DNA from 4 places in the Streptomyces castrisilvae genome. Region 1 is predicted to be linked to each of the others. Evidence: riboswitches for the same ligand, from Rfam matches in the RefSeq annotation. Region 1 holds a riboswitch; each other region holds the start of a gene.
What was found. Region 1 has a riboswitch for cobalamin ahead of metE (5-methyltetrahydropteroyltriglutamate--homocysteine S-methyltransferase). Riboswitches for the same ligand answer to the same signal wherever they lie in the genome.

Region 1 (2,188 bases):
CGACCCGGCCGGCGAGACCGAGGAGCGTGGCGAGGGTCGCGAGGGACTTCTCGTAGTCGTTGATCCAGATGTTGCGGCCGTTGACGACGCCCGCGACGAGCCGCTTGCCGGGGAGCCCGCCGACGGCTGCGAGGTCCTCCAGGTTGGCCGCGGCGGCGCCGGTGAAGTCGAGCGCCAGACCCTCGACGGGGGCCTTCGCCAGGACCGGGAGCGCCTCGCCGAGCCGGTCGAAGTAGGAGGCGACGAGCAGCTGGGGCCGGTCGGTGAGGGCGCCGAGGCCGCGGTAGGCGCGGGCGGCGGCGTTCAGCTCGGCCGGGGTGCGGTCCTGGACGAGGGCGGGCTCGTCCAGCTGCACCCACCGCGCTCCGGCGGCGCGCAGGTCGGCGAGCACCTCCGCGTACACCGGGAGCAGCCGGTCGAGCAGGGTGAGCGGTTCGAAGCCGGCGGCCACCCCGGGGGCGGGCTTGGCCAGCAGGAGATAGGTGACGGGACCGACGAGCACGGGCCGGGCGGTGTGCCCGAGCGCGAGGGCCTCGGTCAGCTCGGTGACCTGCTTGGTGGAGTCGGCGCTGAAGACGGTGTCGGGGCCGAGCTCGGGGACCAGGTAGTGGTAGTTCGTGTCGAACCACTTGGTCATCTCCAGCGGGGCCACGTCCTGGGTCCCGCGCGCCATGGCGAAGTACCCGTCGAGCGCGTCGGACGCGACGGCCTCGCGGTGCCGGTCCGGGACGGCCCCGACCATGACGCTGGTGTCCAGGACGTGGTCGTAGTACGAGAAGTCACCGGTCGGCACCTCGTGGACGCCGGCGCCGGCCAGCTGCCGCCAGTTGGACCGGCGCAGCTCTGCCGCCGTCTCCCGGAGGGCGTCGGCGGTGACCCGGCCCTTCCAGTAACCCTCGATCGCCTTCTTCAGCTCCCGGTCCGGGCCCTGCCGGGGGTAGCCGTACACGGTGGCCTGCGCTGCCGCGGCTGCGGGCTTGGATGTCACGGAAATCTCCTTCGCGAGATGACTCCTGAACATCCCGGGACGGGACACGGACGCGAAGGGATGACGAACCGGACGGGCCCCTGGCACACACGGTGCGGGTTCTTCGTCAGGTACGCACGCCGACCCGCCCACGAGGTCACCGGGATTTCCGCGTACGAGGGGTCGTACGCGGGCAACGGGCAGGTCTTCGGACTCGCGGGCGCATCCGCCAGGGACGGATTCCTACTGGCCGTCGCTTCCCGGATCGGACGGATCCAGTGCGTATGACGGCGGTCGTTCCCACTCACCGCTGCGGGGCAGTCCCGGATTCCCACCGGGTTCCCTCTTACGACGCGCCTGTCTGGCGGACAGGGCGAACCAGCTGCGCCGCCAGCCTACGGGGTCGCGGACCGTGCGTGGCGCCCCGGCTCACATACCGGGACGGAAACCGCGCGGGAGGGGTGGGGCCGGGGTGTGGCCCTTCACGCGGCCCGGCCTCCTGCGCTAGGTTAAGTGAGGGTAGCCTAAGTTCCCAGTGCCCGACTGCCTGAACTCCGGGCGAAGGATGTCCGGTTGGCGGAAGAGGTGTCTGTGCCGCGCAAGTCGATGTTAGGTTAGCCTTGCCTGGGCTTTAGGGGGGACTTCGTGTGGGCGTGGAAGGTGAGGGGCGGTGGCCCGGCGGTCGAGGCCGTCCGCACGGCTGATCGTGACGCCGGCAGCCTCTGAACCCTGTGGGTCCCGAAGCGTGTGCCCCGAAGTCGCCGTCCGCCCGCCGTGAGCCGCTCCGCGCTCCCGGCGGGACGGGCCGCGCCCACCGCCACCGGCGAAAACCCTCTCCCCGCCCGGCCGTTCGCGTTGCCCGCCGCCGGGCCCGTACCCACCGCACCACCGCTCCGACCCACCCGTCGGTGCCCACCCCCCGAAGGAGTCGTCCGATGAGCCAGACCTTGTCGCCCGAGCGTGTCCGGGCCGACATCGCGGAACTGCTGGGCTGTGAGCCCGCCGAGATCGCACCCGAGGAGAATCTCGTCGACCTCGGGCTCGACTCGATGCGCATCATGGTCCTGGTCGAGCGCTGGCGGGCGGCAGGGGCGACCACGCTGGAGTTCCCCGACCTCTTCGAGCTGCCCGAACTCGGCCACTGGCAGGCGCTGCTGGCGGGTGAGGCAGCGTGAGCCGCACCGACCAGCGGGACCGGTACCTGGAGCGGATCGCCGAGGT
Region 2 (2,188 bases), 6.9 Mb from region 1:
GGTCGAGGACACGGACTGGCTCTACGCGGTCGGCGACGTGAACCACCGGGCGCTCCTGACCCACCAGGGCAAATACCAGGCACGCATCGCGGGCGCCGCGATCGCCGCCCGCGCCCAGGGGACGCCGCTGGACACCGGCCGCTGGGGCGCCCACGCGGCGACCGCCGACCACGCGGCCGTCCCGCAGGTCGTCTTCACCGACCCGGAGGCCGCCTCGGTGGGCCTCACCCTGGCCGAGGCGGAAGAGGCCGGTCACCGGGTCCGTGCCGTCGACTTCGACCTCGGGTCCGTGGCCGGGGCCGGGCTCTACGCGGACGGCTACCGGGGCCGCGCCCGCATGATCGTGGACCTCGACCGCGAAGTCCTGCTGGGCGTCACGTTCGTCGGCCCCGGCATCGGTGAACTCCTCCACTCGGCGACGACGGCCGTCGTGGGCGAGATCCCCATCGCCCGGCTCTGGCACGCGGTGCCGGCCTACCCGACGATCAGCGAGGTCTGGCTCCGGCTGCTGGAGACCTACCGGGGCTGACGAGCCGCGTGAGGCGTGTCGTGTGTCAGCCGGCCCGCTCCGGTGCGAGCGGCCGGCCGCAGCGCAGGTTCCACCGCCCCGAGCGGCCGCTGAGTTCCGTCAGGGTCAACGGGGCGACATCGAGCCGCCAGAACGCCTGGGGCGGCAGTGCCAGCGCGTGGACCAGCGCCGCCCGCACCAGGGACGGCTCGGCGACGGCCAGCACCCGGCCGTCGCCTCCCCCGCCCCCGTCGCCGCTCCCGCCGCCGTCGTGCAGTGAGTCGAGCCAGGCGCCCGCTCTGGCGCACAGGCCGAGCAACGACTCGCCGCCGTGCGGGGCGGCGGCGGGGTCCGCCAGCCAGGCCGCCACCGCTTCCGGTTCGCGCGTACTCACCGCGTCCAGCCGGGCACCCGCCCACCGCCCCAACGCCCATTCGGCCAGGGCGGGTTCGCCGTCCGACCGGAGCCTGAGGGCCTCGGCGGTCAGGGCGCACCGCTGGGACGGCCCGTGCACGGCGCGGTCCGCGGCGGGCACCTGAGGGGCGGCGAGCCGCGCCGCCTCGACGCCGGAGGCGTCGAGCGCGGAGTCACCGGCGAACCGGGCCTCGCGCAGCGCCGCGTTCATCGCCGGTGAGATCAACATCACCCGTACCGTCATACCCGCCCTCAACTCCCCGAACAGTGGCCACACGGCCAAGCACACCATGGCATCCGGGGCCTTCGGGCGGTCCGGACGGGCCATGGCGGACGTCCGTGTCCAGGGGGTATGGTCTCGGCGACATGACGAGGGTGTGACGGAAGTCCGGTGAGAATCCGGCACGGTCGCGCCACTGTGTACCCGCACGCCCGCGGGAAGTCAGACCCAGCACCTTCGTCTCAGGCACCACGATCGGGACGCGTGTTCCCACAGGAGGTTCTGCCATGGCGCAGACTGCTGCCCCCGCCACCGGCGCATCCGCCATCACCCCCATCTCCCTGAAGGCCCTTGCCCCTTGGGCGGTCTTCTTCGGCATTCTCATGCTGGTCCTGCTCTACTTCGTCGGCGCCGAGCAGGGTGCCACGGCCGTCATCTCGGGCGAAGGCGTGCACGAGTGGGTCCACGACGGCCGCCACCTCCTCGGTTTCCCCTGCCACTGACCTGCCTGCTGATCCAGGGGAATCCCTCATGAACTCCATATCTGTCAGAGCCCTGCTGGTCCGCGGCATGCTGGCCGGACTGGTCGCGGGTGCGCTCGCGATGCTCGTCGCGTACTTCCTCGGCGAGTCCCGGGTGGACGCCGCCATCGCGCTCGAAGAGGCCGCCCACAGCGGCCACGGCCACGACCACGGCGCCGCCGAGGAACTCGTCAGCCGGAGCATGCAGTCCACCGCGGGCCTGGCCACCGGTGTACTCGTGTTCGGCGTGGCCATCGGCGGCATCGCCGCGCTCGTCTTCTGCTACGCCCTCGGCCGGATGGGCCGGTTCGGCCCGCGGGCCACGGCCGCGCTGATCGCGGGTGCGGCCCTGCTGAGCGTGTACATCGTGCCGTTCCTGAAGTACCCGGCCAACCCGCCGGCCGTCGGCAACCCCGACACCATCGGCAAACGCACCGTGCTGTTCTTCCTCATGGTCGCCCTCAGTGTGCTGCTCGCCGTCGCCGCGGTCATCATCGGCAAGCGGCTCGCGCCCCGCCTGGGCAA
Region 3 (2,188 bases), 1.1 Mb from region 1:
CGCGGGCGTCGTCACCACCGCCATCGCGGCCGTCAGCCCGCCGCCCACCATCGCCGCCCAGGCCCACGACCTCACCGCCACCATCCCGGCCCCCGCGGCACCCGTCGCCGATCCTCCCCGGCCCGCCACGGTCTGAGCGACCCGGCACTCATCCCGGTACTCCGGTACTCGGTAAGGACACTCCGCATGAACATCGACTGGGCAGCCCTGGGAACCGTCTTCGGCGTCTCCCTCGTCACCACCGTCGCTCTGGTGGGCCTCTTCACCCTCGGCATCGTCGGCCTCTCCAAGCAGCCCGAGCCTGCCACGCGGGGCGGCCGGGCGGGCACCTCGCTCCTGCTGGCCCGCGCCGGCGCGTACGTCTGCTTCGGGCTGTGCGCGGCGGCGGTCGCGTACGGCATCTATCTGATCGTCGCCTGACACCTCCTCCCCCTCGCATCGGGCCGGACGCACCTCGTGCGCTTCCGGCCCGATGTGCGTCTGCGCACACTGCGCCGTCGCAGGTCAACAGCAAGTTGACGGGCGTTCGCGGGGCGTGGTGGACTGCCGGAGCCATTACGGCGACAGCAGAGGAAGCCGGTGCGAATCCGGCGCGGTCCCGCCACTGTCACCGGGGAGCGGTCCCCACCACCGCACGTCACGGCCCGCCGAGGCGGACTGGAAGACCGGGGAAACCGCCGATCCGGAAGCCAGGAGACTCTCGCCGCCGTCACGTCGAACCAGGGCGCGGACCCTGAGTGAGGACATATCGCCATGCCCGGCTGCCGTGCGACCGTTCCCCCGCCGCCCCCGCGGGCGGCTGCCCGTACGAAGGTCCTCCGAGGCGTGACGGCCGGCTGAACCGTGCGTGCCGATCGCATCTACGCGTACGGCGCCACGGCCGGTCTGATCGGCGATCTGCTGCTCGGTGACCCCCGCAGGGGGCACCCGGTCGCCGCCTTCGGGCGGGCCGCGGCAGGCGTCGAACACCGGCTCTGGCGCGACCACCGGGGCTGGGGCGCACTGCACACCCTGCTCTGCGCCGGAGGCGCCGCCGGGAGCGCCGCGCTGGCCGCCCGCGCCCTGCGCCGCCACCCCGCCGCGTCCGTAGCCCTGACCGCCGCCGCCACCTGGTCCGTCGTCGGCGGTACGTCTCTGGGGCGCGAGGCGCGGTCCATCGGCGCGGCCCTCGCGGCGGGCGATGTCGAGCTGGCCCGGGAGCGGCTGCCGCATCTGTGCGGGCGCGACCCGCAGTCCCTGGACGCCCCGCAGATCGCCCGCGCCGTCGTGGAGTCCGTCGCCGAGAACACCTCCGACGCCGTGGTCGGCGCCCTGGTGTGGGGCGCCCTGGGCGGCGTCCCCGGGCTCGTCGGCTTCCGCGCCGCCAACACGCTGGACGCGATGGTCGGCCACAAGTCGCCCCGCTACCGGCGTTACGGCTGGGCATCGGCCCGGCTGGACGACCTCGCGGGCTGGCCGGGCGCCCGGCTGACGGCCCTGCTCGCCGTGGCCGCCGGGGGCCGGCCGCGAGAAGCGGTACGCGCCTGGCGGGCGGACGCGGCCCAGCACCCCAGCCCCAACGCGGGGCCGGTGGAGGCCTCGTTCGCCGGCGCGCTCGGCGTACGGCTCGGCGGCACCCTCGCCTACGGCGGGCGGATCGAACACCGGCCGGTGCTCAACGGCGGTTCCGGCCGCGCGGTGGAGACCGGCGACATCGAACGCGCCGTGCGCCTCTCGCGCCGGGTGGGCGTGCTGGCCCTCGGGGTCAGCGTGGCGGCCCGGCTGGGCGCGGGGGCGGCCGCGCGACGGATCTCGGGAGCGGGGCGGGGCCCAGGCCCCCACGCGCCCGGACGGACCTCTGGACGGAGAACGGGATGAGCGGTGGACTGCTGGTCGCCGGAACCACGTCGGACGCGGGCAAGAGCGTCGTCACCGCCGGGATCTGCCGCTGGCTGGTGCGCCGGGGGGTGAAGGTCGCCCCGTTCAAGGCGCAGAACATGTCGCTGAACTCCTTCGTCACCCGCGAGGGCGCCGAGATCGGGCGCGCCCAGGCGATGCAGGCCCAGGCCGCCCGGGTGGAGCCGACCGCCCTGATGAACCCGGTCCTCCTCAAGCCCGGCGGCGACCGCTCCAGCCAGGTCGTCCTGATGGGACGGCCCGTCGGTGAGATGAGCGCCCGCGGCTACCACGGCGGCCGGCAGGAGAAGCT
Region 4 (2,188 bases), 6.9 Mb from region 1:
CGTCCGGTCTCCAGGAGTTCCCGTGTCAGCTCGGTGAGCGGCGCCCGCAGGCCGGGCCGGGATCTCAGCAGCTGCGCCGCCGAACCGGCCAGCGCGGAAGCGGAGTTCCCCGCGAGCAGCCGCGGCGCCATCTTGACGGGCAGGTGGCTCTCGACGCGCTGAAGGACGCCGTCGGTCTGCGTGGCCACGGCGTCCGCCGGTGACGACCCGGACGGGGGGACGCGGCTGCCCCGCGGCCCGGCCAGCCGAAGGGCTGAGCCGTCGCCGGCCCATTCCACGGTGGTCATCACCGGCACGATCCCGTGGACCAGGGCGCAGGCGAGGACCGGCGACCACAGGCGTGCCGCGAGTCCGAGGTGGGCGATGGAGACGCCGATACGGGTTTCGGCAGTGCCGTAGCGTTCGTTGACGGTCCTGGCCCGCGCCGCGAAACCCTCCCGCGTGAGACGCTCCTCACCGGAGCCGGAGCCGGAGCCGGACGCGAGCCCCCGGACCGTGTCGAGGGCGAAGAAGCCTCCCAGCCGCGCGACGTCCCGCAGCGCCTCGACGACCTCGTCCGCCGGTACGTCGTATGCCGGTACGTCGTCCATCGGTACGTCGTCCATCGGTACGTCGTCCGCCGGTACGTCGTCCGCCGTGCCCCGGCCGCCGTTCATGAGGCCGCTGTCCCGACGCGGCGGGGCGCGGCGATCACATAGAGGTCCAGGATCTCGGGGCGGGCCGCGACACCCGGCCCGCCGGCCCGCACCCATTCCACTATGTCCTCCGTCGCTGCCGGGTCATTGACCAGCCCGAGCCAGACCGGGCGGGCGCCTGCCGCCCGTGCGGCCGCCGAGGGCTGCACGACGACGACGTTGGCCTGATCGCACACGTCCAGGCACTCGGAGATCCGCACCGGGGCGATCTCCCGCAACCGCGCGGTCTGCGCCGCGTGATCGGCGTCGACCTTCACGGTCCCGCAGCAGCAGTCGCGGCACACCACCACCCGGCACGGGACCGCCCGGTCCGCTGTCGGTACGTTCTCGTCGGCGGGCTGTTCAAGCATGCCGCGTCCTCCCTCTCGCCGGGGAGTTCCGCCCCGGGGGTACGTCGAGGGGGCGACAGCGTGAGTCTCTGGCTCTCGGGCAAGCGCGCGCCCCGGTGCCCCGCCCGCGCGGGGCAGTGGCACGTCGGGATCCGCTCGCCGATCACAGTGGCGGTACCGCACCGGATTCACACCGGTTTCCTCGGAGCGCTGCCGCCCAAGTCACCAGCCATGATGCCACCCGTCCCTCACCGGAGGGACGTCGCCGGCGGAACAGCGCTCGCCCGCCCAGTCGTCGTTTCCGGCTGCGGATGCGCTCCGGCCCGGCATGGGTGATCCGGGCCACGCCCGGCGAGCCGGTTCAGGAGGCCGACGAGATCGCGTGGTCGGCGGCCCACGAGGCGAGGATGCGCAGCCGGTCATAGGTGGGTGATCCGGCCTCGGCGGTCCACAGGACGAGCTGCTGGTCGGGGTCGGTGCCGGCGGTGAGGGTGTCCCAGTCCAGTGACAGCCGCCCGGCGACGGGATGGTCGAGGACCTTGGTTCCGACGCCGAGGGTGGCGACGTGGTGGGCGGCCCACCACCTGCGGAAGTCTCCGTCCTGGACACACAGTTCGCCGACCAGGGCGGTCAGTCTCGGGTCGTCCGGGTATTTCGCTGCTTCCATGCGCAGTTGTGCAACCGCCATGCGTGCCACGCTTTTCCAGTCGGCGTAGAGCGTTCGCATGGCCGGATCGGTGAAAAGGACGCGGACGTAGTTCCGGTGCTTTTCCGGAACGGCTGCGAAATCGGTCACCATGGCGGCGGCGAGGGAGTTCCAGGCGAGAATGTCCATGCGGCGGCCCATGACGACGGCCGGGGTGGCCGCGAGGTCTTCCAGCACCCGGCGCAACTGCGGCTGGACCCTTTGGCGGGCGCGGCGGCGCGGCTTGTCCGCTTCCTTGCCCGCGAGCCCGAAGAGGTAGCGGCGCTGGTCTTCATCCAGGCCGAGGGCCTGTGCAACAGCTTCGAGTACGGGGGCAGAGGCAGGCAGACGCCCCTGTTCGAGTCGGGTGTAGTAGTCCGTGGAGATCGCCGCCAGCTGTGCGACCTCTTCACGGCGCAGACCCGCCACCCGGCGCTTTCCGGCCTTGTCGGGCAGGCCCACGGCGCGGGGGGTCAGCT

Region 2: another riboswitch for cobalamin. It lies ahead of P8A18_RS31730 (CbtB domain-containing protein); the one in region 1 lies ahead of metE (5-methyltetrahydropteroyltriglutamate--homocysteine S-methyltransferase).
Region 3: another riboswitch for cobalamin. It lies ahead of P8A18_RS06385 (cobalamin biosynthesis protein); the one in region 1 lies ahead of metE (5-methyltetrahydropteroyltriglutamate--homocysteine S-methyltransferase).
Region 4: another riboswitch for cobalamin. It lies ahead of P8A18_RS31840 ((2Fe-2S) ferredoxin domain-containing protein); the one in region 1 lies ahead of metE (5-methyltetrahydropteroyltriglutamate--homocysteine S-methyltransferase).

Annotation. Positions count from the first base shown of each region.
Region 1 covers NZ_CP120997.1:436,096-438,283, reverse strand. Annotated here, with positions in the region: gene metE (5-methyltetrahydropteroyltriglutamate--homocysteine S-methyltransferase) at 1-988, opposite strand, end outside; cobalamin riboswitch at 1,150-1,365, opposite strand; gene P8A18_RS01680 (phosphopantetheine-binding protein) at 1,903-2,142, shown strand; gene P8A18_RS01675 (siderophore-interacting protein) at 2,139-2,188, shown strand, end outside.
Region 2 covers NZ_CP120997.1:7,333,129-7,335,316, forward strand. Annotated here, with positions in the region: gene P8A18_RS31720 (dihydrolipoyl dehydrogenase family protein) at 1-529, shown strand, start outside; gene P8A18_RS31725 (histidine phosphatase family protein) at 555-1,166, opposite strand; adenosylcobalamin (AdoCbl) riboswitch at 1,279-1,427, shown strand; gene P8A18_RS31730 (CbtB domain-containing protein) at 1,430-1,645, shown strand; gene P8A18_RS31735 (CbtA family protein) at 1,674-2,188, shown strand, end outside.
Region 3 covers NZ_CP120997.1:1,520,837-1,523,024, forward strand. Annotated here, with positions in the region: gene P8A18_RS06375 (inorganic phosphate transporter) at 1-136, shown strand, start outside; gene P8A18_RS06380 (hypothetical protein) at 187-420, shown strand; cobalamin riboswitch at 571-699, shown strand; gene P8A18_RS06385 (cobalamin biosynthesis protein) at 844-1,857, shown strand; gene P8A18_RS06390 (cobyric acid synthase) at 1,854-2,188, shown strand, end outside.
Region 4 covers NZ_CP120997.1:7,354,828-7,357,015, reverse strand. Annotated here, with positions in the region: gene P8A18_RS31845 ((2Fe-2S)-binding protein) at 1-605, opposite strand, end outside; gene P8A18_RS31840 ((2Fe-2S) ferredoxin domain-containing protein) at 653-1,045, opposite strand; cobalamin riboswitch at 1,108-1,228, opposite strand; gene P8A18_RS31835 (helix-turn-helix domain-containing protein) at 1,386-2,188, opposite strand, start outside.